3 regions of the Bradyrhizobium ganzhouense genome follow, and region 1 is predicted to be linked to each of the others. Evidence: predicted binding sites of a transcription regulator. Region 1 holds the regulator's gene; each other region holds the start of a gene.
What was found. Region 1 encodes LexA, which represses DNA repair genes until DNA is damaged. Its sites were predicted from a motif close to TGTTCNNNNTGTGTTCNG; they were not measured.
Positions count from the first base shown of each region.

Region 1 (10,459 bases):
CGCAGTCATCCAGAAGGACTTCGTCGGCCATGTGCGCGCAAGCGGAATCACGACCGCGGAGGACTATCGCAGGCGCCTTGCCGGCCAGGACGTGCACCAGCTGCTACGTTCGAAGATCGAGGCGCTACCTTACATGGGCGGCGTCAACATCATCGATGCCGACGGCAATGTCATCAATTCCTCGACGACATGGCCGGCCCCGAAGGTCAACGTTGCCGACCGCTCCTATTATCGGACCTTCCGATACGATCCGCAGGCGCCCGACGTACTGATCGAACCGGTGCACAGCCGCATCTCCGGCGCCTGGACCATCCTGATCGTGCGCAAGATCGTGGGACCGCACGGCGAGTTCATGGGCATCGTCGGACGGGGCATCGAGCCGGCCAATTTCGAGAAATTCTTCGAGACCGTCATGCTCGGCGAAGGCGCGACGATCTCGATGCTGCATCGGGACGGCACTTTGCTTGCCCGTTTCCCGCAGTCCAGCGAGATGATGGGACACAATTTCAGGAACGGTTCGTTCGAGCAGCAAAAGATCTTCGCGCTGGATCACTTCGCCGGCCGCGTCGTGAGCCCGGTCGACGGCGAGGACCGGCTGGTCTCGGCGCGTGCCCTGCCCCACTTCCCGATCCTGATGATGGCGACGACCACGCGCGCGGCGGCGCTTGCCGACTGGCGCGAGCAGATCGGTATCCTGATTTCGGTCGCCGGCGCCTCTGCGCTCGCGATCGCCGGCGTGCTGATCGCGATCGTGCGCAAGCTCCTGGAGCAGCATCGCATGTCCCGGGAACGGCTGACGCTGGAGAAGCAGCGCCTCGACCGCGCCATCAACAACATGACCCAGGGCCTGCTGCTGTTCGACTCCTCGCAAAAGCTCGTGGTCTGCAACCAGCGCTACATCGAGATGTACGGGTTGTCGCCCGAGATCGTGAAACCCGGCCACAGCTTTCTCGACATCATCGCGCATCGCAAGGCCACGGGATCGTTCCCCGGCGATGTGGACCAGTATGTCGCACGCGTGCTGCGCGAAATCCACGTGCGCAACTCCATGGTCGTCGACACCGGCGATGGCCGCTCGATCCAGATCGTCAACGAGCCGCTCGGCGACGGCGGCTGGGTCGCGACCCATGAGGACATCACCGAACGTCGCCGCATCGAGGAGCGCATCACCCATCTGGCGCACTACGACGCGCTGACCGACCTGCCGAACCGCGCCATGTTCCACGAACATCTGCGCGGAGAGCTCCTCGGCATCGTCGACGGCGAAGAGTTCGCGGTTCACTACATCGACATCGACGAATTCAAGGGCGTCAACGACGCGCTCGGCCATCTCGTCGGCGACGAGCTTTTAAAGTCCGTGGCGGAGAGCCTCCGCGGCTGTGCCGGCCCCTCCGACTTCGTGGCCCGGCTCGGGGGCGACGAGTTCGCGATCGTGCAGAGCGCGGTGACCTCGCAGGACCAGGTCAACGAGCTCGTCGCACGGGTCTTCGCGGCGATCCGCAAGCCGTTCGACTGCATGGGCCATCATCTCACCACCGACGCCAGTATCGGCATTGCGCTGGCACCGGGACACGGCACCGCGCTGGACCAGATCCTGAAGAACGCGGACATGGCGATGTACGCCGCCAAATCCGCCGGGCGCCGCACCTACCGATTCTTCGAGCCGGAAATGGACGCCAAGGTGCGCGAGCGGCGCCAGCTGGAAATCGATCTGCGCCACGCCATCGCCCATGGCGGCCTCGAGGTCTATTACCAGCCCTGCCTCAGCCTCAAGGACGACCGCATCACCGGCTGCGAGGCGCTGGTGCGCTGGCGCCACCCCGAGCGCGGCATGGTCTCACCGGCCGAGTTCATCCCGATCGCCGAGGATACCGGGCTGATCAACGAGATCGGCGAATGGGTGCTGGCGACTGCCTGCGGCGACGCTGCCGGCTGGCCGGACGACATCCGCCTCGCCGTCAACGTCTCGCCGGTGCAGTTCAAGAGCGGCACGCTGGCGCTGAAGATCATGGCGGCGCTGGCCGCCTCCAATCTGCCGGCGAGCCGGCTTGAGCTCGAGATCACCGAGGCCGTGCTGATCCGCGACGACGAGACCGCGCTTGCGATCCTGCACCAGCTCCGCGCCATCGGCGTCCGCATCGCGCTCGACGATTTCGGCACCGGCTACTCCTCGCTGAGCTATTTGCACCGCTTCCCGTTCGACAAGATCAAGATCGACCGCTGCTTCGTCAACGACATCGCAGGCCCCGACGGCTCTGCCAGCATCGTGCAGGCCGTGGTCAATCTCGCCAGCGCCCGCCGCATGGCGACCACGGCCGAAGGCGTCGAGACCGAGGAACAGCAGCGGCTGCTACGCACGCTCGGCTGCACCGAGATGCAAGGCTACCTGTTCAGCGCCGCAAAGCCGGCCGACAAGGTCATGGAGCTGTTTGCACTCCATCGCAGCCGCCTCGCCCAGCGCGACGGCAAAGAAGCTCGCCGCCGTGAGGCAGGTTAAATCCAGCCTTCACCCGCTTGCCGTGACGTGGGAATTCGTGGGGTGAGCAAAGCGAAGCTCTTGTCTCACCGCGCATGCAGAAGCGGTGGGCACGTCGCTTACGCTCCTTCGCCCACCCTACGGCATCTCGACACTCGATCAGCTAGTTCGGCACCGTGGTCTTCGGCGCCGGCTTCGCGGCTGCCGCGTTCACGGTGACGCCGTGCAGGAAATCGTAGGCCGCGTGCAGCGCCTTGTCGTCCTTCTCTTCCGGCGGCACATAGGACTGCGATCCTGTCTGCTCGGTGCCGTCGGCGGCCTGCAGATGGCCGCGCATCTGCGACTCCGCCATGGTGTCGATGCGGCCCTTCAACTCGGCCGGCACATCCTGGAGGATCTCGATGTCAGGCGCGATGCCCTGAGCCTGGATCGAGCGGCCCGACGGCGTGTAGTAGCGCGCCGTGGTCAGCGCCAGCGCGCCGTTGCCGGCGCCGAGTGGAATGATGGTCTGCACCGAGCCCTTGCCGAACGAGCGCGTGCCGATGATCGTGGCACGCTTGTGGTCATGCAGTGCGCCGGCCACGATCTCCGAGGCCGAAGCCGAGCCGCCGTTGACCAGAACCACCAGCGGCTTGCCCTTGGTCAGGTCGCCGCCATGCGCGGTGAAGCGCTGGGTCTCTTCCGGATTGCGGCCGCGGGTCGAGACCACCTCGCCGCGCTGCAGGAACGCGCTGGACACCGACACGGCCTGGTCGAGCAATCCGCCCGGATTGTTGCGCAGGTCCATCACGTAGCCGACCAGCTTTTCCTGCGGGACGTCCTTGGAGATCGAGGCGATCGCCTTCTTCAGGCCGTCGGTGGTCTGCTCGTTGAACGAGGTGACTCGGATATAGCCGATGTCGCCGTTCTCGACGTGGAAGCGGACGGGGCGGACATGGATGATCTCGCGTGTGATCGCGACATCCATCGGCGCATCGGCGCCCTTGCGCATGATGGTGAGCTTGGTCTTGGTGTCGACCGGCCCCTTCATCTTGTTGACGGCCTGCTCGAGCGTCATGCCCTGCACGTTTTCGCCGTCGATCTTGCTAATGAGGTCGCCGGACATGAGGCCGGCCTTGGACGCCGGCGTGTCGTCGATGGGCGAGACGACCTTGACCAGGCCCTCCTCCATCGTGACCTCGATGCCGAGCCCGCCGAACTCGCCGGAGGTGGTCTCCTGCATTTCGGTCCAGGCCTTGTCGTTCATGTAGCGGGAATGCGGATCGAGCGAGGTCACCATGCCCGTGATCGCGCCCTCGATCAGCTTGGAATTATCGGGCTTCTCGACGTAGCTCGCCTTCACCCGTTCGAAAACTTCTCCGAACAGGTTGAGCTGGGAATAGGCATCATCCGCGCCCGCTGCCGCCCGTGCCGCCCAAAGTCCGCCCTGCGGACCGGATACGAGGAGGGTCAGGCACACTCCGGTGAGCGCGCCGAGGGGGAACAGCAGGGTTTTCCGCATGGAATGGCTGGCCTTTATCTCTTGGGACGGGACGCCAGGCAAATGGCGATCCAGCCCGGTTCTCACAATACCATTCAGGTTTCTTCAAGGCCGGGCTGCCACGCCCGCGGGTATATCGCAAAAATCCCTTCGCCCTGGCCTAAACTTTTGGCAACGTTCCGAAACCATCGCCCGCCCATCGGGAATCGATCGGCCGAGCCACGCTTCGCAGCTATGCGATTTTAGGATGGTTTTGGAGGGCCGGACGAGATACCCGATGACATAAGGCTTCAAATTCTCGGGAGGATAACAATGAACGAAGCACTCCGGCCGGAACGGAACGTCGAACTCGGTGCCAGCAACGAGCCGTTCCAGAACCTGCACGAATTCATCCGGAAGGCGCGTTCCAACCTCAACCAGAACGCCTGGGACTACATCGTCGGCGCCGCCGAGACTGAAACCACGATGCGCCGCAACCGCATGGCCCTGGACGAGATCGCTTTCCGCCCGCGTGTGCTGCGCGACGTGCGCAAGGTCTCCGGCTCGGTCGAGCATTTCGGCCGCAAGATGCGCCTGCCGGTGGTGCTCGCCCCCGTCGGTGCGCTCGAAATCTTCGATCCGCACGGCGCCGCCAGCGTCGCACGCGCGGCCGGCACCTTCGGCGCGTCGCACATGTTGAGCTCGGTCTCCGAGCCCGGCCTGGAGAAGACCGCCGAAGCCGCTCCCGACGCGCTGCGCATGTACCAGCTCTATGTCCGCGGCGATGACGCGTTCGTCGCCGACGTCGTCAGCCGCGCCGAGAAGGCCAAATATGCCGCATTCTGCCTGACCGTCGACACCGCCCATTACAGCCGTCGTGAGCGTGACATCGCCAAGCGCTACGTTCGCGAAAGCCGCCTGCGCGCCACTGGCGGCGATTTCCAGAAGGGGCTGGAGTGGCGGACCGTGAAGATGGTCAAGGACAAGTTCAAGATACCGCTGATCCTCAAGGGCATCGCCACCGCCGAGGACGCGCAGATCGCGATCGATCACGGCGTCGAGTGGATTTATGTCTCCAACCACGGCGGTCGCCAGCTCGATCACGGCCGCGGCGCCATGCATGTGCTGCCCGAGGTCGTCGACGCGGTGAAGGGTCGCGCCAAGATCATGGTGGATGGCGGGATCTGCCGCGGCACCGACATCGTCAAGGCGATCGCTGCGGGCGCCGACCTCGTCGGCATCGGCCGGCTGCAATGCTGGGCCCTGGCGGCAGCCGGCGAAACCGGCGTGGCGCGAATGCTCGAGCTGCTCGAGGACGAGGTGCTGCGTTGCCTCGGCCTGCTGGGCGCCACCTCGTTCGCCGAGGTCAACAAATCCTGCCTGCACCAGGCCACCGCAACCAATGCGCCGAGCGTGTTCAGCGCATTCCCGCTGTTCGACCATGAACCCTACCGATACTGAAGGATAGAATGACATCGCTCTCTCCCGGCAGCGCCGATGCGCTTCTGTTCGATCTCGGGCGCGTCGTGCTCGACATCGATTTCTCCAAGGCGATCGCCTGCTGGGCGGGACATGCGGGCCTCGAGCCCGAAGCCATCGTCACGCGCTATCAGCGTGACAGCGAGGCCTACCGGCTGCACGAGGTCGGCAAGATCAGCGACGAGGCCTATTTCCAGTCGCTGCGCTCATCACTCGGCATCGGCATTTCGGATGCGCAATTCCTGGAAGGATGGAACGCGATCTTCGCCGGCGAGATGCCCGACATCGCGGAATTGCTGCCGCGGGCGGCGAAGCAGATGCCGCTGTTTGCCTTCTCCAACACCAACCGCCCGCACGTCGACCATTTCTCGAGGCAGTATGCCGATCTGCTCGGCCATTTCCGCGAGCTCTATCTGTCCTCCAGCATCGGCCTGCGCAAACCGGACGCGGAAGCCTTCGACCATGTCGTCACCGCGATCGGTGTGCCGGCCAACCGGATCGTGTTCTTCGATGACCTCGCCCAGAATGTCGAAGGCGCCCGCGCCCGCGGGCTGAAGGCGGTGCATGTCACCTCGCCCCGCGACGTCGGCAATGCACTCAAGGCGCTGGGAATCTAACGGCCGATTCCGGAACAATTTCGCCCGGACACGAGGAACCGAAACACTTTGTGCATTTTTGTACAGAGTTCCGGGAACGGAATGCCCGCTTCCGGACTCTAGAGTCCGTTGGGACTTCTACGAACGGACGTATCATCGTGTTGGGCAAAACCTACCTCACCAAGCAGGCCTCACTGCTGGTCAAATTCGCCAGGACCACCTCAGACTCAGAGCTTTCAGCCAAGCTGATGAGCAAGGCGGCTGATCTGAAGGCCCAGGCCGATCCGATGCCCGACAGGGATCAGGGCCCTCGAGCGCCCGATGTCAGTTCAGACAGGTAGCCGGGGACCTGACCGACACTGGCCGTGACTCTCGTCATCCTCGTGCTGGTCTATCTCGCCTTCCGGATCATCCCCGGCGGACTTGATGCTCCCACTCCATCGCTGCGCGGATGACGCAGGTTAAAGCAACCTGTGCGACCACCGTTTTTGCCTCTGCGCCTGCACTCGGCTAGAACTCTCGCCGCTGATTTGCCCGAACGGGCGTAGCTGGAGTTTTCACCGTGGCCCTGATGCCGGTTTCCGATGCGCTTGCTGCCGTGCTCGCCGGTGCGGAGCCGCTGCCCGAGGAATCGGTCGCGCTCGACTCGGCTTTTCACCGTGTGCTCGCACGCGACGTCGCGGCGCGGCGGACGCAGCCGCCGCAGGCGATGTCGGCGATGGATGGCTATGCCGTCCGCGCGGCCGATGCGGCCAAGATTGACGCGCAGCTCAACGTCATTGGCGAAGTCGCTGCCGGCCGGCCGTTCGCAGGAACTGTTGGCGCCGGCGAAGCCGTACGGATCTTCACCGGTGGCGTCGTTCCTGATGGCGCGGATGCGGTCGTGATCCAGGAGGACACCGTCGCCGATGGCAAGCGCATCACGATCACGGAGGCCGCCGTCACCGGGCGGCACATCCGCCCGGCCGGCATCGACTTCTCTGAAGGGGACGTGCTCCTGCGCAAGGGCGCCCGGCTCACCGAGCGCGATCTCGCGCTCGCCGCCGGCATGAACCATCCGCAGTTGGCCGTCCGCCGCCGTCCAAAGGTCGCGATTCTCGCGACCGGCGACGAGCTTGTGATGCCGGGCACCACGCCCGGCCATGGCCAGATCGTCTATTCCAACGGCTACGCCCTGCATGCGCTCGCCCGCAGCGAGGGTGCTGACACCATCGACCTCGGCGTTGCCGCCGACACGCTTGCCGCCACCACCGCCGGCATCCGCCGCGCGCGCGAATCCGGCGCCGACATCCTGGTCACGACCGGCGGTGCCTCGGTCGGCGACCACGATCTGGTGCAGCAGGCGCTGAAGGACGAAGGCACCTCGATGGCGTTCTGGAAGATCGCGATGCGACCGGGCAAGCCGATGATGAACGGGCAGCTCGGAGCGATGCGCGTGATCGGCCTGCCCGGCAATCCCGTGTCATCCTACGTTTGCGGCTTCCTGTTCATGGTGCCGCTGATTCGCGCGTTGTCGGGCCGTTCGATGGTTCATCACCGCCGCGAACGCGCCGTGCTCGGCCGCGACGTCGGCGCCAATGACCAGCGCGAGGATTATCTGCGTGCGCGCCTCGATGTGCGTGATGACGGCACGCTGATCGCCCTTCCCGTCAATCACCAGGACTCCTCGCTGCTTGCAAATCTCGCTGCGGCACAGGCACTTCTCGTGCGCGCACCATTCGCTCCGAAGGCCGACGCCGGCGCTGCTTGCGAGGTGCTGCGACTGCCCGCTTGAGCGCATCGTTCGCAACCGTTCTGCGAACTTTGTCGCGTTCACGCTAAATTAAGCAGTTGCGGAACATGTATCGAACATATAGTGTCCGTTCATGATTTGTTTCGAGCGTGCAGCGGCTTATTGCTGAATTCAGCGTCTCGGAATCGAACGACGTCAACCGGGGGATTTTGGTCGAGATGTTAACGCGCAAACAATACGAGCTCCTGCGGTTCATCAGCGAGCGCCTGAAGGAAAGCGGCGTGCCGCCCTCCTTCGACGAGATGAAGGACGCGCTCGATCTGCGCTCGAAATCAGGCATCCACCGCCTGATCACCGCGCTCGAGGAGCGCGGCTTCATCCGCCGCCTGCCCAACCGCGCCCGCGCCATCGAGGTGATCAAGCTGCCTGAGCTCCAGGCCGCCGCCGGCAGCCGCCGCGGCTTTACGCCGAGCGTCATCGAAGGCAATCTCGGCAAGGTCCGCACGACGTCGAGCCTGCCCGCCGACGAGGGCGAGCGTCCCGTCGCGGTGCCCGTGATGGGCCGGATCGCGGCCGGTACGCCGATAGAGGCTCTGCAGACCCGTAGCCACACCATCAGCGTCCCGCCCGACATGCTCGGCTCAGGCGAGCATTACGCGCTCGAAGTGCGAGGCGACTCCATGGTCGAAGCCGGCATTCTCGACGGCGACATGGCGCTGATCCAGCGCAACGAGAGCGCCGATACCGGCGACATCGTGGTCGCCCTGATCGACGACGAGGAAGCGACACTCAAGCGCTTCCGCCGTCGCGGCGCCTCGATTGCGCTCGAGCCGGCGAACGCGGCCTATGAAGTCCGCATCCTGCCGCCCAACCGGGTCAAAATCCAGGGCAAGCTGATCGGGCTGTACCGGAAGTACTGAGCGCGTCGCGGTCGACGACCGCCATCAACGATTGGAGCGGACGATTGTCCGCTCCGGCTGGATAGTCTTTCTGGTTTTGCACAGATTATCCGGCCACCTCTCCAGCGCTACATCCTCGGCACGCCGCAACGAAGCGCGCATCGCTTCGCAGGCCTTTGACAGACCGAGGAGACAACCATGCGCAAGATCGTTCTGAGCACAGTTGCGATGGCGTTGATCGTAGCATCCGCGTCGCAAGCTTTCGCCGCACAGCCGCAGCACCATGCCCGCAAGGCACCGCAGGCAACCGGCGAGCAATTCCGCAATGCCCGCAACGCCGTCGAGCAGCCGTCGCAACCGGCCTGGCCATATTCGGGCTGGTCGGCACCTGCCGGCCGCTGAGCCAAAGCGTTCACCGAATGCACGGGGGCAGCCTTTGTTCCTTGCGCATCTGAAAAAGATAATGTGATCGCGCTCTGCGGAGGCGAGCCGCAGATTTGCCCACAAAAAAGCATATGATCACAGGCTTCCACTCTGATAGAGGCCTGCGCCTCAGAAGAGGCGCGGGTGCTCTATCCTGAATGAGGAGCACCCAATGTGTGACTACAGCCTGCACGCTGTCGCGACGCGCCCCGCAGAAGTCGGCGAGACAATCGTCACGACAACATTCCGCGGCACCTCGACGCGCGGCTTCGCCTCCGAAGCCGATATGTCCGTCGCCGTCTGCCTGCTGCCGGGAACGGAGCTCGCCTTCGCCGACAACGTCCGCTACGACAATCGCTGGATCTGGACACGCACCGTCAACTCGCGCGTCGGCAAGTTCGGCAAGGTCGATCCGCACGTTCCCGACCGCCATCACGACGCGATCGAATTCCCCGACGGCAAATACGTGCTGGTGACGCAGCTCGTCGAAGGCCAGCGCGCAACCGTGCTGCAACTGCCCGTGACCCAGCCGCTCGGCGAGCGCGAGCAAAAGCCGCAGATCATTGCCGACAGCCGCTCGACGCCTGCGCGTCTGCCGATCGGCTAAGCTGTCGATCTTAGTCCTCCGCCTGAAGATCGGCCTCCGACGGTGTTGCGTCACGGACGCGCGGAGCTGCCGACCGCGGTATGAGGGTCTGTTCGAAATCTCCATCGCCGGCCGCCGCCGGCGACCAGGGGCGGTTTGCGCCCCTCGCCTTCACCGCCTGAATCGCAAAGCCGTCGCCACGCCGCGTCAGTGCCAGCGCGCCCTGGCGCGCGAGACGTAGCCGATCGACCACCATCGCACCACAATCCGGCGGCGCGGGCCTTGCCGTCACCACCAGTGACGCGCGGCCGCAATCGTCACTCAACGCATCGATGCGCAGCGCCAGCGCAACCATGCGGCCGTCGGCAAGCGGCGTCACGCAGCCGGCATCGTCGCATGACACGCTGTCACCGAGCGAGGCGCTGGCCGCATCGCGCGGATCAGCGTCCGCCGCAAGCCACTCCTTCAGCAGGAAATTGTCCTTCTTCGTCCTGATCAGATGCAGCTGCCCGTCCCGGCCTCGCACCGCGACGTTCTGGCCGTCACCGGCAATCAGGATATCGGGTTGCCGGACCGACAGCCCCCAGACGGTCGCAGCCACGAGCACGCAAGCACCTGACCAGCGCAGCGGCGTGCGCAACAGGCCCATCAGGATGAGCCCGAGGCTCGCGGCGATCAGCGGCGCGGTGCCGAAGGCGCCGACGTGACCGATCGCACCGGGCAATGCCGCCACCCAGCGCGTGACCAAGATCATCCAGTCGATGCCGATCCCCATCAGCCACCAGAACACGCCGTCGAGCCCGAACGGG
Region 1 is NZ_CP181318.1:5,160,161-5,170,619, forward strand. It holds gene ACLFLU_RS23665 (bifunctional diguanylate cyclase/phosphodiesterase) at 1-2,497, shown strand, start outside; gene ACLFLU_RS23670 (S41 family peptidase) at 2,640-3,977, opposite strand; gene ACLFLU_RS23675 (alpha-hydroxy acid oxidase) at 4,269-5,396, shown strand; gene ACLFLU_RS23680 (HAD family hydrolase) at 5,405-6,031, shown strand; gene glp (gephyrin-like molybdotransferase Glp) at 6,573-7,784, shown strand; gene lexA (transcriptional repressor LexA) at 7,961-8,662, shown strand; gene ACLFLU_RS23695 (hypothetical protein) at 8,840-9,043, shown strand; gene ACLFLU_RS23700 (hypothetical protein) at 9,237-9,671, shown strand; gene ACLFLU_RS23705 (ComEC/Rec2 family competence protein) at 9,682-10,459, opposite strand, start outside.

Region 2 (10,459 bases), 2.0 Mb from region 1:
GTCGGCGCACAGCTGATCACGGCGTTGCAGTCGATCGTCTCGCGCAGCGTCGATCCGCTGGAATCGGCCGTGATCTCGATCTGCGAATTCCACGCCGGCAACGCCCGCAACGTCATCCCGCAAACCGCTACACTGCGGGGCACCATCCGCACGCTGACGCCGGAAGTGCGCAAGCTGGTCGAGAAGCGCGTGCGTGAAGTCGTGGCGGGCGTCGCCCAGATCACCGGCGCGAAGATCGATCTGCACTATAAGCGCAACTATCCCGTGGTGAACAACCACGCCGCGGAGACTGAGGTGGCGTCGCGCATCGCCAAGCAGGTCGCGGGCGATGCCAATGTGCTGGAGATGTCGCCGCTGATGGGCGGCGAGGATTTTGCCTACATGCTGGAAGCGCGTCCCGGCGCATTCATCTTCTGCGGCAACGGCGACAGCGCAGGCCTGCATCACCCCGCCTACAATTTCAACGACGAGGCGATCGTGTTCGGCACCTCCTACTGGGTCAAGCTGGTCGAGGAACAGCTCGCGGCGTCCTGAGCCACGATGCCGAAGCGGACATGAAAAAGGGCCCGTGCATCGCACGGGCCCTTTGGTGTTAGTAAGCGGCGGTCTCTCAGAACACGTGAGAGAACAGATAGTACAACGTGCCCGAGATGATCATCGCGGCCGGCAGGGTCAGCACCCAGGCCATGGCGATGTTGCGGATCGTGGACCATTGCAGGCCGGAGCCGTTGGCGGCCATGGTGCCGGCGATGCCGGACGACAGCACGTGGGTGGTCGAGACCGGCAGGCCGTAGACGTCGGCGGCGGCGATGGTGGCAGCCGCGGTGATCTCGGCGCAGGCGCCCTGCGCGTAGGTCAAATGCGTCTTGCCGATCTTCTCGCCGACCGTGACGACGATGCGCTTCCAGCCGACCATGGTGCCGAGGCCAAGCGCGATGGCGACCGCGATCTTCACCCAGCCCGGGATGAACTTCGTGGCGCTGTCGAGCGAGCCCTTGTAGGCGTTAAGCACGGCGACGTCGCCGGCGCTGAGCTCGGCTTCCTTGTCCTTCATCAGGAAGCGGAGCGCTTCCGAGACGAGGTACATGTCGTTGCGGGTGTTGCCGACGAGATCGGCCGGCACCTTGGCGAGCGAGCCGTAGGTGGTCACCTGCTTGGCGATGTCGCGCACCAGCACGGCGAGCGACGGGAACGTGCCTTCGTTGACCTCGTGCTGCGCGACAAAGTTGGTCACGGCGGGCCGCGGATTGCCGATCACGTTGTAGCCGGCGGCCTTGCCTTCGATGATCTTGCTGGCGGCCTCCGAGTTCTGGCTGAACGCAGCGATCTGGGTCTCGGGCAGCGCGCGGTTGAGCGCGTAGGCGGTCGGCACGGTGCCGATCAGGATCAGCATGATCAGGCCCATGCCCTTCTGGCCGTCATTGGAGCCATGGAAGAAGCTCACCAGCGTACAGGTGAGGACCAGGATGCCGCGGATCCACAGCGGCGGCGGCTGGTCGCCCTTGGGCTCGCCGAACAGGGCGGGCGTGGCGCGCAGCAGCGCGGTGCGCAGGATCAGCAGCAGGCCGGCGGCGAGCGCGAAGCCGAACAGCGGCGACAGCAGCAGCGCCTTGCCGATGTTGGTGGCCTGGGACCAGTCGACGCCCGAGGTGCCGCTGCGGCCGTGCAGGATCGCGTTCATGATGCCAACGCCCATGATCGAGCCGATCAGCGTGTGCGAGCTCGAGGCCGGCAGACCGAAATACCAGGTGCCGACGTTCCAGATGATGGCGGAGATCAACAGCGCGAACACCATCGCAAAGCCGGCGCTGGAGCCGACCTGGAGGATCAGCTCGACCGGCAGCAGCGAGACGATGCCGAACGCGACCGCGCCCGAGGACAGCAGCACGCCAAACAGGTTGAACATGCCGGACCACACCACGGCGACGTGGGCGGGCAGCGAGCGGGTGTAGATCACGGTCGCAACGGCGTTGGCGGTGTCGTGGAAGCCGTTCACGAACTCGAAGCCGAGTGCGATCAGAAGCGCGACGAAGAGCAGGAGGAAGGGAGCGAAGGTCTTGACCTGTGCACCGGCCGCATCGATGTCGACCCAGATGCTGTAAGCGACGAAGAGAAGTGCGGCGGCGATCACCCCCATATAGATCACGCCGGTGAGCGGATGAAATCCGCGATTGAGGTCTGGCCCCTTACTCAAGGCCGGCTCGATCGAGCCTGGCAAAGCAACGTCACTCATTGGAAATTCTCCTGGTCCCAAGGCCCCGGAGTTTGCGCGCGGCATGTGACAGGCAGTTGAAATGCCGGGCAGGCAGTTGAAATGATGGAACTTATCCAAGGTTTGTTGCTGTGTGTGACAGCCGTCTCAGGCGGCGTGGGCGGACTTCTTCTGCAACGCAGCGGCGATCGTCAGGTCTTCGACAAAGCGCTGATATTCCAGCTGCTTCGTCTCCGGATCGGGTAGCCGCAGCAGATAGGACGGATGCACCGTCACCAGAACCTTGCGTCCATCCGGAAGGTCTATGAGCCGTCCGCGGGTCTTGCCGACAGGCGTGATCTTGCCGAACACGCATTGCGCGGCGGTGGCGCCCATCGCCACGATGAGCTCGGGCTGGATTGCCGAAACTTCCCGCTCATACCATTGCCGGCAGGCTTTGATCTCCGGCGTTGCCGGTTTCTGGTGCAGGCGGATCTTGCCGCGCGGCACAAATTTGAAGTGCTTTACCGCGTTGGTGACGTAGACCTTGTTGCGATCGACGCCGGCTTCTTCCAGCGCACGGTCGAGCATCTGTCCGGCCGGCCCGACGAAGGGATGGCCCGCGAGGTCTTCCTTGTCGCCGGGCTGCTCGCCGACCAGCATGACGGTGGCGTCCTTCGGGCCTTCACCGAACACGGTCTGCGTCGCGTCCTCGTAGAGCGGACAGGTGCGGCAATGCGCAGCCTCCTCGCGAAGCGCGTCGAGATCGTTGGTTGCGGGTTTACGTGTCATCGGAGCCTCCGGCCGCTTCTGAGGCTTGTGCGGATCGGTTGCGGCATTGGCGATCATGGCGCCGGTCATGCGTTCGGCGTCTTCGATCAAGGGCTTAATGATCGAGGCCTCGGGCAGGTTCCTCCAGTATTTCTTCGGCATCTCCGTCTGCATCGCCTTCACCTTGAGCCGCGCCGGATTGAAGATGCTGGCGTAGTAGCGCCGCCAGGTTTCCTCGAGCCGGTCTTCGCCGGGCGCCTCGTTCTTGCTGACGCCCGGCGTGAACGACAGCGCGTGGCCATCCCAATGCGCACACAGGTCCGGCGTCAGGATCGACCAGGGCATGTCGGCAAAGCGTTTGGCGAAGAACGGCGCGGCGAGCTCCACGACGTAATGTTCCGGCTCGAACCAGGCGACGTAATGCGCTGCGCGTTCGCGACCGATCTCGCGGAAGCGCACGAAGGCGTGCATCTTGTGCTCGTCGCGATGGACCGCTCTCGCCATCGCTGTGACCAGCGCGACGTCAGGATCGGTCGCGACCTCGATGAGATCGTGATTGTCCCTCAATCGCCAGAGCAGGCGATAGAGGATCGCAAAACGCTTGACATCGCGATGCAGGATGGCGGCCTGGGCGAGGTCGAGGAATTTTGCCGACACGCTGAAGGTGCCGTCGTTCACCTCGAGGATCGGAGACGGCGCGGGCGGCGCGAACAACTCGGCTTCGCCGCCCTGCACGGCCCAGGTGACATCGGTGGGCTTCACATGATGAAGCACGAGCGTGCGGGCGGCTTTGCGCCAGCCGTCGAAATCGGTTTCGGTGTCGAGGATGATGTATTGCATCAGAATCCAAACCCCAGTTGCGTTGCCTTCGGCTTGAACCGTTCGATCAGCCCGGCAGCATCGAGATGCTGCGGCGTCGGCCGGTGATCGCTGAGCACGATGAACGGCAGCGCCTTGTTGCGGGGCACATGCAGCCGCGCCAGATCGGAGAGACGGATCGTGGTGGTGCGCCGCGTGGCGATGATGCGCTCGACCGCTTTGGTGCCGAAGCCCGGCACGCGCAGCAGCTCCTCGCGGCTGGCGCGGTTGACGTCGAGCGGGAAGCGGTCGCGGTGGCGCAGTGCCCAGGCGAGTTTTGGATCGATATCGAGCGGCAGCATCGCGCTGTCATCGACGATCTCGCCGACGTCAAAACCGTAGAACCGCATCAGCCAGTCGGCCTGGTAGAGGCGGTGCTCGCGCAGCAAAGGCGGCTGGACCAGAGGCAACGCGCGGCTGGCATCGGGGATCGGGCTGAAAGCGGAGTAATAGACGCGCCGCAGCCGGTAGGAGCCGTAGAGATTGGCGCTGGTGTGGAGAATGGTGTGGTCGTTTGCACTATCTGCGCCGACGATCATCTGCGTGCTTTGTCCTGCCGGCGCAAAGCGTTGCGGTTTCGCCTTCGTCTTTGTGCTGCGGTTTTCTTCCGCTTCATCCAGCTTCAACCGCAGCCGGCCCATGGTGCGGCGGATCGCGCGCACGTCTTTTTCCGGCGCGAATTGCTGCAGGCTCGTCTCCTCAGGCATCTCGATGTTGATCGAGAGACGGTCGGCATATTTGCCGGCGTCCGCGATGAGCGCGTCGTCGGCCTCAGGAATGGTCTTGAGATGGATGTAGCCGCGGAAGTGATGCTCCTCGCGCAGTTTTCGCGCGACGCTGACCACTTGCTCCATCGTGTAGTCGGGGTTGCGGATGATGCCGGAGGAGAGAAACAGGCCCTCGATGTAATTGCGCCGGTAGAAGTCCAGCGTCAGCTTGACCACCTCGTCGATGGTGAAGCGGGCGCGCGGCACGTTCGAGGAGGCGCGGTTGACGCAATAGAGGCAGTCGTAATTGCAGGCGTTGGTGAGCAGCACCTTGAGCAGCGAGATGCAGCGTCCGTCCGGCGCGTAGGAATGGCAGATGCCCATGCCGGGCGCGGTCGAGCCCATGCCCTTGCCGTCACTGGAATCCCGCTTCTCGGTGCCGCTGGAGGCACAGGAGGCGTCGTACTTGGCGGCATCCGCCAGGATCTCCAGCTTGCGTTGCACGTCCATCCCGGAATCCCTTTGATTCAGCTGACGAATCCGGAGGAGCACCAATTTGATTGACTCCCCGGCCGCCGTTAGCTTTATATTAGAACATATCATGAACAAATGAGCCAGCCGCTGGTTCTTATTTTTGAGACCCTCGGCAATCACTCTGAAGGAGCGGCGAGCATGAGCGGCGCACGCATGAGCGCGCTTGCGACCTTGCGCAGCCAGATCGAACGGATCGAGACGGCGGAGGTCGTGCACCATCACGACCGCGTCGCGCTCGGTCACGGCGAGGTCGACCACGCCTTGAAAGGCGGGCTCGCACGCGCGGCGATCCACGAGGTGTTTTGCGAGGGGCGTCAGGGCGCGGCCGCGACGGGCTTTGTCACCGGGCTTGCGGGCCGCGTCACGGCGCGTCGGCCGCTGCTGTGGGTGCGGCAGGATTTTTCGGAACTTGAAACCGGCGCGCTGTCGATGAGCGGGCTCGCCGAGCTCGGCCTCGATCCGCGCCGCGTGGTGATGGTGCGCGCGGCTGACGTGGAGAGCGCATTGCGCACCTCGGCCGATGCGCTCGCCTGCGATGCGCTCGGCGCCGTCGTGCTCGAGCTCTGGGGCGAGACCAGGCAGTTCGATCTCGTGGCGAGCCGCAAGCTGACGCTGGCCGCACAGTCGTCCGGCGTCACCGGCCTCTTGTTGCGGATGGCGGCGCAGCCATTGCCCTCGACTGCGGAGACGCGATGGATGCTGCGCGCCGCGCATTCGCCGCCGGGTTCAGCATGGAATGCCTGGGGCGCGCCGCGCTTCGATGTCGAGCTGTTGCGTAACCGTCATGGCCCGTGTGGCCGGTGGATCATGGAATGGAAGTGTGATGAGTGCCAGTTCTCTGAACCGTCGGCGTATCCTCAGCCTGTGGCTGCCGCGCCTGCCCATCGACCGGATCCAGCGATTTTTCGGCGCGTTGGGTAAAGCCAATGATCCCAGCATTGTCGTCATCAAGGACAACAACGCGCTGGTGATCCATGCGCTGGACGAAGCCGCCGAGCGGCTCGGTCTGTACATCGGCCAGCCGCTGGCGAATGCGCGAGCGATGTGTCCGGACTTGAAAGTGTTCGACGCCGATGTCGTGGCCGACGCGAAGACGCTGAGCGACATCGCCGATTGGTGCGACCGCTTCACGCCGCTAGTGGCGCTCGATCCGCCGCACGGGCTGTTCCTCGACATCAGCGGCTGTGCGCATCTGTTCGGCGGCGAGGCTGCATTGTTGCAGACGCTGGTTCGGGCGCTGGCGCGCCAGGGCTTTGCTGTCAGTGCGGCCGTTGCCGGCACCTCGGTCTGCGCGCGCACGCTGACGCGGCAGACGCCTGGCGTTATTGTTGCCGATGGCGGGGAGGCGGCGGCGATCGACCGGTTTCCGGTGTCCGCGCTTGGTGCGGACGAGACGATCACCACCGGCCTGCGCCGCGCCGGCCTGAAGACGATCGGCGATGTCGCCTCGCGCAACCCGAGCGAAATCACGGCGCGGTTCGGCGCGCGGTTCTCCATGCTGCTCGCGCATGCGCTAGGGCGGGGCGATGCGCCGATCAGCCCGCGAAAACCGTTGCCCGACTACATCGTGGAAAAACGCTTTGCCGAGCCGATCGCGACCGACACCATGATCGCGATGACGCTGTCGCGGCTGGCGGACACGCTGATCGCCTCCATGGAGAAGCAGGGCAAGGGCGCGCGGCGGCTTGAGGCCGCGTTCTTCCGCACCGACGGCGTGGTGCGCGCGATCATGGTCGAGACCGGGCGTCCCGTGACGCGAAGTGCTGTCATCGACCGGCTGTTCCGCGAGCGTCTCGATGCGCTTGCCGATCCTCTCGATCCCGGCTTCGGCTTCGACATGGTGCGGTTGTCGGCGAGCCGCACCGAGATCGTGGTGCAGGAGCAGCGCGATCTCGACGCTCATGTCCATGACAATGACGAGCTCGCCGCGCTGATCGACCGCATCGCCGCGCGTATCGGGGGAAAACGCGTCGTCGTGCACCTGCCGCAGGACACCCATATCCCTGAAAGTGCGGTGCTGGCCGCGTCCGCGCAGCATCATCTAGCCGTCGCCATGCAGGCCGAATGGCCGGCGCGCGCCGAGCGCGAACCGCCGCTGCGGCCCCTGCGGCTGTTCGACAAGCCGGAGCCGGTCACAGTGCCGTTCGCGACCGTGCCCGACGGCCCGCCGCATCAATTCACCTGGCGGCGGGCAAAACATGCGGTGGTGCGGGTGGAAGGACCTGAGCGCATCGCCATGGAATGGTGGCGGCAGGACGGCAAGCAGCTGACGCGGGATTATTTCCGCATCGAGGATGCCGAGGGCCTGCGCTTCTGGATTTTTCGCGATGGTCTTTACGAGGGGGAGGTGTTCGACGCCGACGGCAAGCCCGCTTCTCCCGGCTGGTACGTGCACGGTCTCTTCGCATGACGACATCAGCTTATGCCGAGATCGGCATCACCACCAATTTCTCGTTCCTGCGCGGCGGCTCGGATCCGCGCGCCTATGTGCATCAGGCCAGCAAGCTTGGCATCCCCGTGATCGGCATTGCCGATCACAACACGCTGGCCGGCGTGGTGCGGGCCTGGAAGGAGCTCGACAATGATAAGGTGTTACGTAAGCCAAAGCTGCTGATCGGTGCGCGCATCGTCTTCGTCGACGGCACGCCCGACATTTTTGTCTACCCGCGCGATCGCGCCGCCTATGGCCGGCTGTGTCAGCTTTTGACCCGGGGCAAACGCGGCGACGACATCACGCGGATCGAAAAGGGCGAGTGCCATCTCATCTTCGATGATCTGCTAGAGTTTTCTGAAGGCCAGCTCCTGGTCCTGACGCTGCCGCATCGGTTTGATGATGCGCAAGCGATGGATGTCCTTTCAAAACTCAAAGCCAGCCGCACCGAAGGCGTGTGGCTGGCCGCGAGCCTGGTCTATCGCGGCGATGACCGCCGTCGCCTGGCGCGGCTCGACGATCTCGCCACCAAAGCAGGAGTGCCGCTGCTTGCGACTAACGAGGTGCTCTATCACGATCCCGGCCGCCGTCCGCTTCAGGACGTGCTGACCTGCATCCGGGAAAAGACCACGATCGAGGCGGTCGGACGCAAGCTGGAAGCCAATGCCGAGCGCTTTCTGAAGACGCCCCGCGAAATGGCGCGGTTGTTTCGCGATTTCCCCGAGGCTGTCGCGGAGACCATGCGTTTTGCCGACAGAATCGACTTCACGCTCGACCAGCTCAAATATCAGTATCCGGACGAGCCGGTGCCGCCGGGCAAGACCGCGCAGGGACATCTTGAGGATCTGACCTGGGCGGGCGTCGACACATATTTCGGCGGCAACATCGACGACAAGCTGCGCGCCACCCTGAAGAAGGAGCTCGCGCTGATCGCCGAGCTGAAATACGCGCATTACTTCCTCACCGTGCACGACATCGTCCACTACGCGCGCAGCCAGAACATTCTGTGCCAGGGGCGGGGATCGGCGGCGAATTCGGCCGTGTGCTACGTGCTCGGCATCACCTCGGTCGATCCGACCAAGGTCGATCTGCTGTTCGAGCGCTTCATCTCCAAGGAGCGGCTGGAGCCGCCCGACATCGACGTCGATTTCGAGCATTCGCGGCGCGAGGAGGTGATGCAATATGTCTATCGCCGCTACGGCCGCCACCGCGCCGCGATCATCGCCACCATCATCCATTATCGTCCGCGCAGCGCCATCCGCGACGTCGGCAAGGCGCTGGGCCTGACCGAGGACGTCACCGCCGCGCTCGCCGACACGGTCTGGGGCAGCTGGGGCAAGGGCCTCAACGATATGCAGGTCAGGCAGGCGGGTCTCGATCCCAGCAATCCCATGATCAACCTTGCGGTCGAGCTTGCGACCGAGTTGATCGATTTTCCGCGCCATCTCTCCCAGCATGTCGGCGGCTATGTGCTGACGCAGGACCGGCTCGACACCTATGTGCCGATCGGCAATGCCGCGATGGACGACCGCACCTTCATCGAATGGGACAAGGACGACGTCGACGCCCTCAACATGATGAAGGTCGACGTGCTCGCGTTGGGCATGCTGACTTGCATCCGCAAGTGTTTTGATCTGATAGCCGATCATAAGGGTGAGCGTTACGAGCTTGCGGATATCAAGGGAGAGGATGACGACGAAGTTTATCAAATGCTGCAGCGGGGAGAGTCGCTCGGCGTATTCCAGGTCGAGAGCCGTGCGCAGATGAACATGCTGCCGCGCCTGAAGCCGCGGACGTTCTACGATCTCGTCATCGAAGTCGCGATCGTGCGCCCGGGTCCGATCCAAGGCGACATGGTGCATCCGTATCTGCGCCGGCGAAACGGTCTGGAAAAGGTGAGTTACCCCTCTCCGTCGCCGGACCATGGCGACAAGGATGAGCTTTACAAGGTGCTGCACAAAACGTTGGGCGTACCTCTGTTCCAGGAACAGGCGATGCGCATCGCGATCGAGGCAGCCAAATTCACCTCCGAGGAAGCCAACGGCCTGCGCCGCTCGATGGCGACTTTCCGCAACGTCGGCACCATCGGCCAATACGAGGAGAAGCTGATCGGCAACATGGTCGCGCGCGGCTACGATCCCAACTTCGCCAGAAGCTGCTTTGACCAGATCAAGGGCTTTGGCTCTTACGGTTTTCCGGAGAGTCATGCTGCGAGCTTTGCCCAGCTCGTCTACATCTCCTCATGGCTGAAATATCATCATCCCGACGCCTTCTGCTGCGGCCTGCTGAATTCGCAGCCGATGGGTTTTTACGCCCCGGCGCAGATCGTCGGCGATGCCCGCAAGAACGGTGTCGAGGTGCGTGAGATCGACGTGTCCTACAGTTTCGCGCAGAACACGCTGGAGAATACTTACGACAGGTATTGCGCGGTGCGTCTCGGTTTCCGTCAGATCGACGGCTTTCACTGGCTAGATCCGAACGAAGAGCTCCTCAAAAAGCAGCAGGCAAAGCGGCGAGGTGAAGAATATGTCAGCCCGGAAGACTGGGCCGACCGCATCATCGCCGCCCGCAATCGCCGCTCTTTCACCTCGCTCGAAGACTTCGCCCGCGACACCGCTCTGCCCAAGCGCGCGCTCATCCTGCTGGCGGATGCGGACGCGTTCCGCTCGCTCGGGCTCGACCGCCGCGAGGCGTTGTGGCAGGTGCGACGGCTGCCCGACGATGTGGCGCTGCCGCTGTTCGAAGCGGCGACTGCACGCGAGCAGCCGGACGAGCAGGCCAAGCCGTTGCCGGTGATGCCGCGTTCCGAACAGGTCGTCGCCGACTACCAGACCATCCGGCTGTCACTGAAAGGCCATCCGATGGAGTTCTTGCGCGAGACGTTTTCGCGCGAGCGGATCGTCGCCTGCAAGGAGATCAATCATGAGAACGAGCGACGCCGCGTCCGCTGCGCCGGCGTGGTGCTGG
Region 2 is NZ_CP181318.1:3,154,414-3,164,872, forward strand. It holds gene ACLFLU_RS14415 (M20 aminoacylase family protein) at 1-534, shown strand, start outside; gene ACLFLU_RS14420 (inorganic phosphate transporter) at 611-2,233, opposite strand; gene ACLFLU_RS14425 (UdgX family uracil-DNA binding protein) at 2,360-3,802, opposite strand; gene ACLFLU_RS14430 (putative DNA modification/repair radical SAM protein) at 3,802-5,037, opposite strand; gene ACLFLU_RS14435 (ImuA family protein) at 5,200-5,982, shown strand; gene ACLFLU_RS14440 (Y-family DNA polymerase) at 5,885-7,471, shown strand; gene ACLFLU_RS14445 (error-prone DNA polymerase) at 7,468-10,459, shown strand, end outside.
Region 2: the regulator LexA is predicted to act here: its motif matches at 5,118-5,135, upstream of ACLFLU_RS14430 (putative DNA modification/repair radical SAM protein).

Region 3 (10,459 bases), 2.6 Mb from region 1:
ACGCCGGCGTCGACGTCGTCATCACCACCGGCGGCACGGGCTTCACCGGGCGCGACGTCACGCCGGAGGCGATCGAGCCGCTGTTCGAGAAGCGCATGGACGGCTTCTCCATCGCCTTCCACATGCTGAGCCACGCCAAGATCGGCACATCGACGATCCAGAGCCGCGCCACCGCGGGCGTTGCGGGCGCAACCTACATCTTCTGCCTGCCGGGTTCGCCCGGCGCCTGCCGCGACGGTTGGGACGGTATCCTCGCGGCTCAACTCGACTACCGCACGCGGCCCTGTAATTTCGTCGAGATCATGCCGCGGCTGGATGAGCATTTGCGCAGGCCCAAGGCGCAGGGCGCGACGGTGTGACTCCTTTCTTCCCTTCCCCCCTTGCGGGGGAAGGTGGCGCGAAGCGCCGGATGAGGGGTACCTATCGGCACGCATCAATACCTGCGGAGAGATACCCCTCACCCAAGTGAGTTCGCATCTTCCAGCGGAGATGCCCTCTCCCGCAAGGGGAGAGGGCGCATTCATGCGCATCGCTCCGCAATCTGTACCGCATCGCGCAGCTACAGATCCCGCTCCCACGTCTCCCCGACAAGATCGGCACCAAAACTGTGGTGCTTCTCTTCCTTCACCAGCTTGAACCCTGCGCTCTGATAGATGCCGCGCGCGGCCACCAGAATGCTCTGCGTCCATAGCGTCATGCGGCGATAGCCCCGCTCGCGCGCACCCTGGATGCATTGCTCGACCAGCGCGCGGCCGACACCGAGCCCACGCGCCTTCTTCTCCACCTGCAACAGGCGGAGTTTTGCGATCTCGTCCGTGGCCTTGACCAGAAAGATCGAGCCGACAGGCTCGCCACCGACTTCCGCGATCCAACAGTGCTCGCGCGCGGCGTCGTAATTCCTGATGAACTGTGCGCAGATCTCGGCGACCAGCGCCTCGTAGCTGAAATCCCAGTTGTAGTCCGCAGCATAGGCGGCTGCTTGCTTGGAGATGACCCAGCCCATGTCGCCGATGCGATGGCTGCGCAGCACGACGGAAGCGGGCTGGTCTCGACGTTGCTCCAGCACGGCCTCGATGGTTATCATGGCTTGTGTGAGCCGCGTTGCATCGCCGGCGGAAAGCTGAGCGAGCATGGCGGCAACCTCGTTTTGCGAGCTCAGGCTCAGCTTGGCGAAGGCCTGGCGGCCCTTGGCGGTGAGGCTGAGCTGGTATTGCCTGCGATCTGCCGGCAGGGGCGTTCGCGTGATCAGCCCCTTCTCGTCGAAGTTTTGGACGATGCGGCTGAGATAGCCGGGATCGAGACCGAGCTCGTTTCCGATCTCTTTGGCCGCAAGGTCGTCGCGATGCGCGAGCTCATAGAGCACGCGTGCCTCGCTGAGCGAAAACGGGCTGTTTCCCAGATGCTGGTCGAGCACGCCGAGCTTGCGGGTATAGAAGCGGTTGAAGGCGCGAACCGCCGCGATCTGGTCGTCGGTACCGTCGATTGGCATGGGACACCTCAATAATTGCCATTGTCAAATAATTATTTGACTTTGGCAAGTATCAGGTGGCCTCACGCGACCATGACGATCCGGCTGCGGAGCATCGTCCGGGAGGAGCGGCCGAGCCGCCTGAGCAGCCGTGCCTCCGACCGGCGGGCCTGGGGCGGATAGCCGCCGATCCGGTCGTAATGATCACGCGCGATCAAAAGCCCCTGATCGCCGAGGGGGCCGACCAGCTTGCGCGCCACGGACCACAGGACGTCGCGGAAGCCGGTATCGGCGTAAGGCGAGCGGGCATAGCGGAACACGGCCGCACGATCCCGGCCGCTGGCCGCGACGGCCTGGATGAACTGGGTGGTCTCCTCGATCCAGCCGGTGTCCAGCACCGCGCCGGCGGGGAGAAACATCAGCCAGGGCGAACGCGCCTGGAGCGCGCCGGCGGCCAGCGCTGCGCCTTGCGAAGATCCCTCGCAGCCGATGAAGCGGCAGCCGGCGACGTCGGCAACGCGCTCGATGACGCCGTTGCCTGTGCCGTCGACCAGCAGAACTTCCTTGATGATGCCGGCCGCGGCACCGGGGACCAGCGCGGCCAGCGTTGCGACCGCGGTCTGCTCGACGCCTTCGGTCGGAATGATGACGCTCAGCATGATTGAGACTTCGATGTCCGCAATTCGGGAGAAGCGTAGCTCGTTATGATGTTGTCATAAACACGCTGCGGTGCCGAGTGCAACTTTTCGGCGGTGCGTCGGCGTGCGATGGTAAACCGGCGGGCGCCCATCGCAGCCGAATATGTCGTGGTCAGGGTGCTCATCTTGCCGAAAGTTTCGGCGAATTTGGGTGTCATGAGCTTCAAACGGGGCGTTTCTCCGCCGATATCTTTGGGGTGACGGCGCTGTTCCCGTCCGATGGGAAAACGGGCAACCGCCGTTGCGCAGAACGAGATGTGTCCAATGAACGTCGATCAGCTTCCCATTGCCGCGACGCCTGTTTCGCCGAAACCGGACGCTGCGCCGACCTTGCGGATCCGCGCCGTGATGCTGGGCGAGCGCATCAATCCGTCGGGGCTCGAGATCGGTCCAGCGGTCTCCTCCACGCCCGCTGCCTTTCGCGTCCACGCCGGCCTCGTCGTGATCTTTCGTTATGGTGTTGTGGTGTTGATCGGCCTTCTTCCGTCTGAGGAGAAGGTGCTGCTCGACAGCCTGAAGTCCCGCGTGACGGGTGAGCTCAGCCCTCATGAAGAGGAGACGGCCCAGGCACAGCTCTGCAAGGATGAAAACGCCGAGGCGATCCAGCCCGGCGGACCGATCAACCTCTCCAAATTTTCCGACGAACGGCTGCTGCTGATCGCGGACGCACTCGCCAAGAGCACGTCGCTGGCGCGCGACGAGCGGCGCGTCGCTGCGGTCTTCGACGTCATCGAGCCCTTTGCGCGCGAGCTCGCCGAGAAAGGCAGGACGTCGCGGCGGCGCAGGGGCATCCTGCAACTCATCGGCAACGCGCTGCTGGTCCAGCAGCGCGTCGCCGGCCGCGTTGCGGTTGCCGAGAAGCCCGATGCGCTCTGGGAAAAGCCGCAGCTCGACCGGCTCTATGCGCGTCTCGAAGACGAGTACGAGCTGAAGGAGCGCCTCGACACGCTCGAGCGCAAGCTTACGGTCGTCGCGGAGACAGCCGATGCGCTGACCGACATCATCGACACCCAGCGCTCGCTGCGCCTCGAGATCGCGGTGGTGGTGCTGATCGTGATCGAGGTCGTGATTGGCTGCATCCAGATTTTTGCCGGCATTCACTGAGCGCTGAGCTGTTGTTGTGCCCTATTTCTCCGCGAGACCAGTATCGTAGGGTGAGCCAAGGCGGATTTGCGCCGTGCCCACCACCTATCGATCCTAAAACAGAATTGGTGGGCACGCTTCCGCCTTCGCTCTTCGAGCTACGACGGACAAGTCGCTTTGCCCACCCTATGATACTGTCTCCGGAGTTCGCAGCACCGCGGCGCAATGCAACGCGATCGTCAGCTCCTCGTTGGTCGGAATCACGAACACATCGACCGCACTGTCGCCGGCATTGATGCGCTCGCGCGCGGCATCATTTGCGGCAGAATCGATGCGTACGCCGAGCCAGGCGAGCCGCTCGCCGATCGCGCCTCGGATCTCCTTGGCATGCTCGCCGATGCCGCCGGTGAAGACGAGACAGTCCAGTCCGCCCAGCGTGTTCGCCATCACCACGATCTCCTGCGCCGCGCGGAAGGTGAAGAGATCCACGGCCTCCCGCGCCGAAGCCTCACCGCTCGCGAGCAGCGTGCGCATGTCCGCCGAGACGCCGGAAACGCCGAGCAGGCCTGACTCGTGATAAAGCAGGTGCTGCAAATCCTCGACGGTCATTTTCTCGTGCTGCAGCAGGTAGAGCAGCACGCCGGGATCGATGGTGCCGCAGCGCGTACCCATCACGAGACCATCGAGCGGCGTCAGTCCCATCGTGGTGTCGACGCTGCGGCCATCGCGCAATGCGCAGAGGCTCGCGCCATTGCCGAGATGGGCGATGACGGTTCTTTTGGCGGCAAGCTCCGGTGCAATGTGGGCGAGACGATCCGAGACATATTCGAACGACAGTCCGTGAAAGCCGTAACGCCGCAGGCCCTGCGCCTCGTAGCGTCTCGGAACGGCGAAGCGGCTCGCTGGCGGCGAAAGGCCGTGATGGAAGGCGGTGTCGAAACACGCGACCTGAGTCAGTGAGGGACGGAGCGCCGTGATGGCGCGGACCGGTGCCAGGCAACGGGGTTGATGCAACGGCGCTAGGGGTGTGAGTGCCTCCAGCCTCGCATAGACGTCGTCCGTCAGTTCGACCGGGCCTGAATAATCGGGACCGCCGTGCACGATGCGATGGCCTGCGGCGCGCAAGCGCCCTTGGCCAAAGTGGTCCTCGATGAAGCCGAGCACGTCGGCGAACAGATGACCGTCGTCCGCGTCCGACGTCTCCCTCCGCTGCTCGAACAGCGTTTCGCCCGACGGGCTCTTGGCCACCAGCCTTGGCTTCGCCTCGTGCTCGTCGAGCAGGCCCTTGCAGAGCAGGATAGGTTCGGCCGCCGATATCTCGAACAGGCCGAACTTGATGCTCGACGAGCCGGCATTGAGGACGAGGACTGCGTCGGAGGCCGTCATGCGGTCAGCCCGCCTTGCCGGGCCAGACCCAGTCGCGGATCACCGGCATATCCTCGCCATGCTCGCGCACGTAACGCGAATGCTCGATCAGCGCGTCGCGGAACTGCTGCTTCACATGTGCGGCCTTGGTTGCGAGCCCCGGCACGCGCTCGATTGCCTCGATCGCGAGGTGATAGCGGTCGAGTTCGTTGAGCACGACCATGTCGAACGGCGTCGTCGTGGTGCCTTCCTCGGCAAAGCCACGCACATGCATTCCGGCATGGTTGGTGCGGTTATAGGTGAGACGGTGGATGAGGTAAGGATAGCCATGATAGGCGAAGATCACCGGCTTGTCGCGCGTGAACAGGCCGTCGAAGTCGCGATCGCTCAGGCCATGCGGATGCTGCTCCTTCGGTTGCAGTGTCATGAGGTCGACAACGTTGACGACGCGGATCTTGATATCCGGCAGCGCCTTGCGCAGCAGATCGACAGCGGCGAGCGTTTCCAGCGTCGGGACGTCGCCGGCGCAGGCCATCACGACGTCGGGCTCGCCATCGGTCTCCTCGTTGCCGGCCCAGGTCCAGATGCCGATGCCGGCATCGCAATGCGTCGCCGCGTCCTGCATCGACAACCATTGCGGCGCCGGCTGCTTGCCGGCGACGATGACGTTGATGCGATCATAGGTTCGCAGACAGTGATCGGCGATCCACAGCAGCGTGTTGGTGTCCGGCGGGAAATAAATGCGGACGATATCGGCCTTCTTGTTGGCGACGAGGTCGACGAAGCCGGGGTCCTGATGGCTGAAGCCGTTATGGTCCTGCCGCCAGACATGCGAGGTCAGCAAATAGTTCAACGAGGCGATCGGTCGTCGCCATGGCAGGTGCCGCGTCACCTTCAGCCATTTGGCGTGCTGGTTGAACATGGAATCCACGATGTGGATGAAGGCCTCGTAGCACGAGAAGAAGCCGTGTCGTCCGGTGAGCAGGTAACCTTCGAGCCAGCCCTGGCAGAGATGCTCGCTCAAGACCTCCATCACGCGGCCGTCTTGCGCGAGATGCACGTCGTAGGATTCGATCGGCTCCATCCACACCCGTTCGGTGGCCTCGAACACTGCGTCGAGACGGTTTGATGCGGTCTCGTCCGGGCCCATAAGGCGAAAATTGCGCTCTTGCGCGTTGAGGCGGATGACATCGCGCAGGAATTTTCCGAGTTCGCGCGTTGCTTCTCCGGTGACGCCTCCGGGTCGCGGCACCTCGACGGCGAAGCTGCGGAATTCGGGCAGCTTCAGCTCTTTCTTCAACAGCCCGCCATTGGCGTGCGGGTTGGCGCCCATGCGCCTGTTACCTTCGGGCGCGATCGCCCTTAGCTCCGGAATCAGCGCACCGTTCGCGTCGAACAATTTGTCCGGCTCGTAGCTGCGCATCCAGTCCTCAAGAATCTTCAGATGCGCGGGGTTCTCGCGGCAGCTCGCGACCGGAACCTGATGCGCGCGCCAAAATCCTTCGACTTTCTTGCCGTCGACTTCCTTCGGGCCGGTCCAGCCCTTCGGGCTGCGCAGCACGATCATCGGCCAGCGCGGCCGCTCGACGCTTTTGCGTCCGTCGCGGGCGTGCTGCTGGATCGAGCGGATGCTGGCGAACGCAACATCGAGCGCATCGGCCATCGCCCGGTGCATCAATTTGGGATCGTCGCCCTCGACGAACAGCGGCTCGTGGCCGAACCCGCGAAAGAGATCGCGGATCTCGCTGTCCGGCATCCGGCCGAGCACGGTCGGATTGGCGATCTTGTAGCCGTTGAGATGCAGGATCGGCAGCACCGCGCCGTCATGGGCGGGGTTGAGGAACTTGTTGGAGTGCCAGGACGCCGCGAGCGGACCGGTCTCGGCCTCGCCATCGCCGACGACGCACGCGACGATCAGATCGGGATTGTCGAATGCCGCGCCATAGGCGTGCACCAGCGCATAGCCGAGCTCGCCGCCTTCGTGGATCGAGCCCGGCGTTTCCGGCGCCGCATGGCTCGGGATGCCGCCGGGGAAGGAGAACTGCCTGAACAGCTTGCGCAATCCGTCCGCATCGCACGGGATGTCTGGATAGATCTCGCTGTAGCTGCCTTCCAGATAGGTGTTGGCGACCATGCCCGGGCCGCCATGGCCGGGACCGCAGACATAGAGCACGCTGAGATCCTGCGCGCAAATGACGCGGTTGAGGTGGGCGTAGATGAAGTTCAGCCCCGGCGTCGTGCCCCAATGGCCGAGCAGACGCGGCTTGATGTGCTCGGGCCGCAACGGCTCGCGCAGCAGCGGATTGTCGAGGAGATAAATCTGCCCGACGGAGAGATAGTTCGCGGCGCGCCAGTAGCGATCAAGGAGATCGAGGTCGCTGCTCGGAGCAGCCGATTGTTGTTGATTTGTCATATTCATGCCGACCTTCACCCGGGATCGTCATCAACCGAGTTCCGGCGAGATCGATCCTTCAGCCGCATCAAGCGGGATCGGGTTCACGGGGTGTTGCGGGAGGTCAAAGGTCAGCGCGCGAAGTTTGGGCAGCTCTACTGTGCATGGGGTTGTTTTCGCGTTTTTCATTCTTGTTCTTGATTTGTTCCGTTTGCGTGCTATCTTGGCTTCATGAGTCCAGCTTCTTCTTCTGCTCTCAAGCACCCGCCGGTCACGGCGCCCTCCGAGCCGGCGGGTGCGCCTTCTGATTTCCCCGAGCTTGGCGTCGCCATCGACCGCGTGCGCAGGCGAGGGCGTGGCGCACAGTCCAACGCCAGCGGCCGCTTTGAGGCCGAGGCGCGGGTTGCCTTCGACGACGGCTGGCAGAGCCTGGAAGAGCTGCCGCCGTTCAAGACCAGTGTTGCAGTGGACACCTCGCGCAAGGTGATCACCCGCAACGACTCCCCCGACATCGGCTTCGATCGCTCGATCAATCCCTATCGTGGCTGCGAGCACGGTTGCGTCTATTGCTTCGCGCGGCCGACGCACGCCTATCTCGGCCTGTCGCCGGGGCTCGACTTCGAGTCGAAATTGTTCGTCAAGCCCGAGGCGCCTTCACTGCTCGAGAAGGAGCTTGCCGCGCCCGGCTACGAACCGCGGATGATCGCGATCGGCACCAACACCGATCCCTACCAGCCGATCGAGCGCGAGCGCAAAATCATGCGCGGCATTCTCGAGGTGCTGGAGCGCGCCGGCCATCCCGTCGGCATCGTCACCAAGTCCGCGCTTGTCGTGCGCGATATCGACATTCTCGCGCGCATGGCCAAGCGCAATCTCGCCAAGGTCGCGATCTCGGTGACGTCGCTCGACCCAAAACTCGCGCGCACCATGGAGCCGCGCGCCTCGACGCCGCCGAAGCGGCTGGAGGCGCTGAAGCAGCTCTCGGACGCCGGCATTCCGACCACCGTGATGGTCGCGCCCGTGATCCCCGCGCTGAACGATTCCGAGATTGAGCGCATTCTCGATGCGGCTGCCCATGCCGGCGTGAAGGAAGCCTCCTACGTGCTGCTGCGGCTGCCGCTCGAGGTCCGCGATCTCTTCCGCGAATGGCTGATGGCCAATTATCCGGACCGCTATCGGCACGTCTTCACGCTCATCCGCGACATGCGCGGCGGCCGCGACTACGATGCCAAATGGGGCGAGCGGATGAAGGGCACCGGGCCTATGGCCTGGACCATCGGCCGCCGCTTCGAGATCGCCTGCGACCGGCTCGGGCTCAACAAGCGCCGCGCGAAGCTGACCACGGATCATTTTGCCCGGCCGAAACAGAACGGCGAGCAGCTCAGCCTGTTCTAGGGCGCGGAGCGTACGAGATGAGTGATGAGTAGGGAATTGTCGGCTCCAGTACCACGGCTCACGGTGATCACGCTTGGCGTCAGCGACATCCGCGCCAGCATCGCCTTCTACGACGCGCTCGGTTTTTCGCGCCGGCTGAAGGCGACGGGCGAGGCCGTTGCGTTCTTCGACACCGGCGGCCCGGTGCTCGGCCTGTTTCCCTGGGATCAACTCGCAGCCGACGCCAAGCTGCCCGACAGTCCGAGGCCCACAACCTTCCGCGGCGTCACACTCGCTTGGAACTGCGCGACGCGCGAGGAGGTCGACACGGTGCTCGCGTTTGCGCTCGGCAAGGGCGCAACGCTGCTGAAGGCTGCGCACGAGACGGATTACGGCGGCTATTCGGGCTATTTTGCCGATCCCGATGGCCATCCCTGGGAGGTCGTCGTCGCGCCTGGCATCGAGGTCGGCGACGACCGGCGGGTGCATCTGGCGGACTGATCCGGCCTGCCTGAATAACGGGAATTCGCCGGGGTTCCCGGTTGCGCGAGAGCTGCTGCTTGCGCACGATCCCAGCCATGATTCGGGACAAGTCCGCCAAGACACCAGCCAACGACGCGTCAAAGAAGGACGCTGCCAAGAAGGCCACGCCCGCGAAGGCAAGCTTCCGTCGCGAGCGCGTGCTAATCAAGCGCGGCATCTGGCCGATCGCAGGCTGCGACGAGGCCGGCCGCGGACCGCTCGCCGGCCCCGTGGTGGCGGCCGCGGTGATTCTCGATCCCGACCGCATCCCGCGCGGCATCGACGATTCCAAGCGGCTGACGGCGGAGGAGCGCGAAAAACTGTTCGACAAGATCTGCGCGACTGCGCAGGTCTCGGTCGCCGTCGCCTCGCCCGCGCGGATCGACCGCGACAACATCCTGCGCGCCTCGCTCTGGGCGCTGAAGCGCGCGGTGGTCGCGTTGCCCGAGGCGCCGAAGCACGTCTTCGTCGACGGCCGCGACCGGCTCGATACCGCATGCCACTGCGAGGCCGTGATCGGCGGCGACGGCATCGTGCTGTCGATCGCGGCGGCCTCCATCGTCGCCAAGGTGACGCGCGACCGGCTGATGTGCGCGCTGGCGCAGGACTGCCCAGGCTACGGTTTTGAGCAGCACAAGGGCTACGGCGTGCCTGACCATCTCGACGCGCTCAATCGCCTCGGCCCCACCGTCCATCACCGCAGCTTCTTCGCCCCCGTCGCCGCCGCCCGCGCCAAGCACATGCCCTGGACCGTCGAGCCGGTGCGGGACCTGTTCGAGGTCAGCGAGGTCGAGGTGGAGGTGGAGGTAGAGACCACAGTTGAAATCGATGCTTCGGCAGGCCTCTAGCGCAGACTGTCGTTGCCACGACGCGTAGTGCCCTTTATCAAAACAGATGTGAGCGAATAGGGCCGGCTGGACGGGTTGGCTGCATCTTGCGGGCGTTGCATGCGGTTTACCTCTCTGGTCATCGAGCTCATTCGCGCCCGGCCGCGCCTGATCGTCTGGATTGCCGTGCTCTCGCAGGCTGCGATGTGGCTGCTGGTGGCGCTCTTGTTCTATCGCAGCCCGCCCGGCAGCCTTGCGACCCTGCTGGCCTTCGGCCGCGAGTACCAGGTCGGCACTGATCTTGGCCCGCCGCTGTCGGTCTGGCTTGCCGACATCGCCTATCGCGCCGCCGGCGGCCACATGTTCGGTGTCTATGTGCTGGCCGAGCTCTGCGAGATCGCGACCTTCATCACGCTCTATCACCTGGCGCGCGCCGTGGTCGGCACGCAGCAAGCGGTGCTCGCCGTGCTTCTGACCATGACGGTGCTGGCCTTCTCCTCGTCCGCGCTCGACTTCGGCCCCCTGGTGCTGGCGCGGCCGCTCTGGGCGCTGTTGCTGCTGCATTCCTGGCAGATCATCGGCCAGCGCCGCGGCAATGCCTGGTTCGCGTGGTCGATCGAGGCCGGCCTGCTGCTCCTGACCACGCCGGCCGCGATCTTCCTGCTCTCATTGCTCGTCATCTTCGCGCTCGCGACCGCCGGCGGCCGCCGGACGTTGCGCGCGCTCGATC
Region 3 is NZ_CP181318.1:2,519,754-2,530,212, forward strand. It holds gene moaB (molybdenum cofactor biosynthesis protein B) at 1-359, shown strand, start outside; gene ACLFLU_RS11585 (bifunctional helix-turn-helix transcriptional regulator/GNAT family N-acetyltransferase) at 560-1,489, opposite strand; gene ACLFLU_RS11590 (glycosyl transferase) at 1,552-2,127, opposite strand; gene ACLFLU_RS11595 (RMD1 family protein) at 2,431-3,270, shown strand; gene ACLFLU_RS11600 (acetate/propionate family kinase) at 3,436-4,635, opposite strand; gene ACLFLU_RS11605 (phosphoketolase family protein) at 4,640-7,027, opposite strand; gene ACLFLU_RS11610 (PA0069 family radical SAM protein) at 7,238-8,401, shown strand; gene ACLFLU_RS11615 (VOC family protein) at 8,426-8,881, shown strand; gene ACLFLU_RS11620 (ribonuclease HII) at 8,959-9,750, shown strand; gene ACLFLU_RS11625 (glycosyltransferase family 39 protein) at 9,850-10,459, shown strand, end outside.
Region 3: the regulator LexA is predicted to act here: its motif matches at 7,199-7,216, upstream of ACLFLU_RS11610 (PA0069 family radical SAM protein).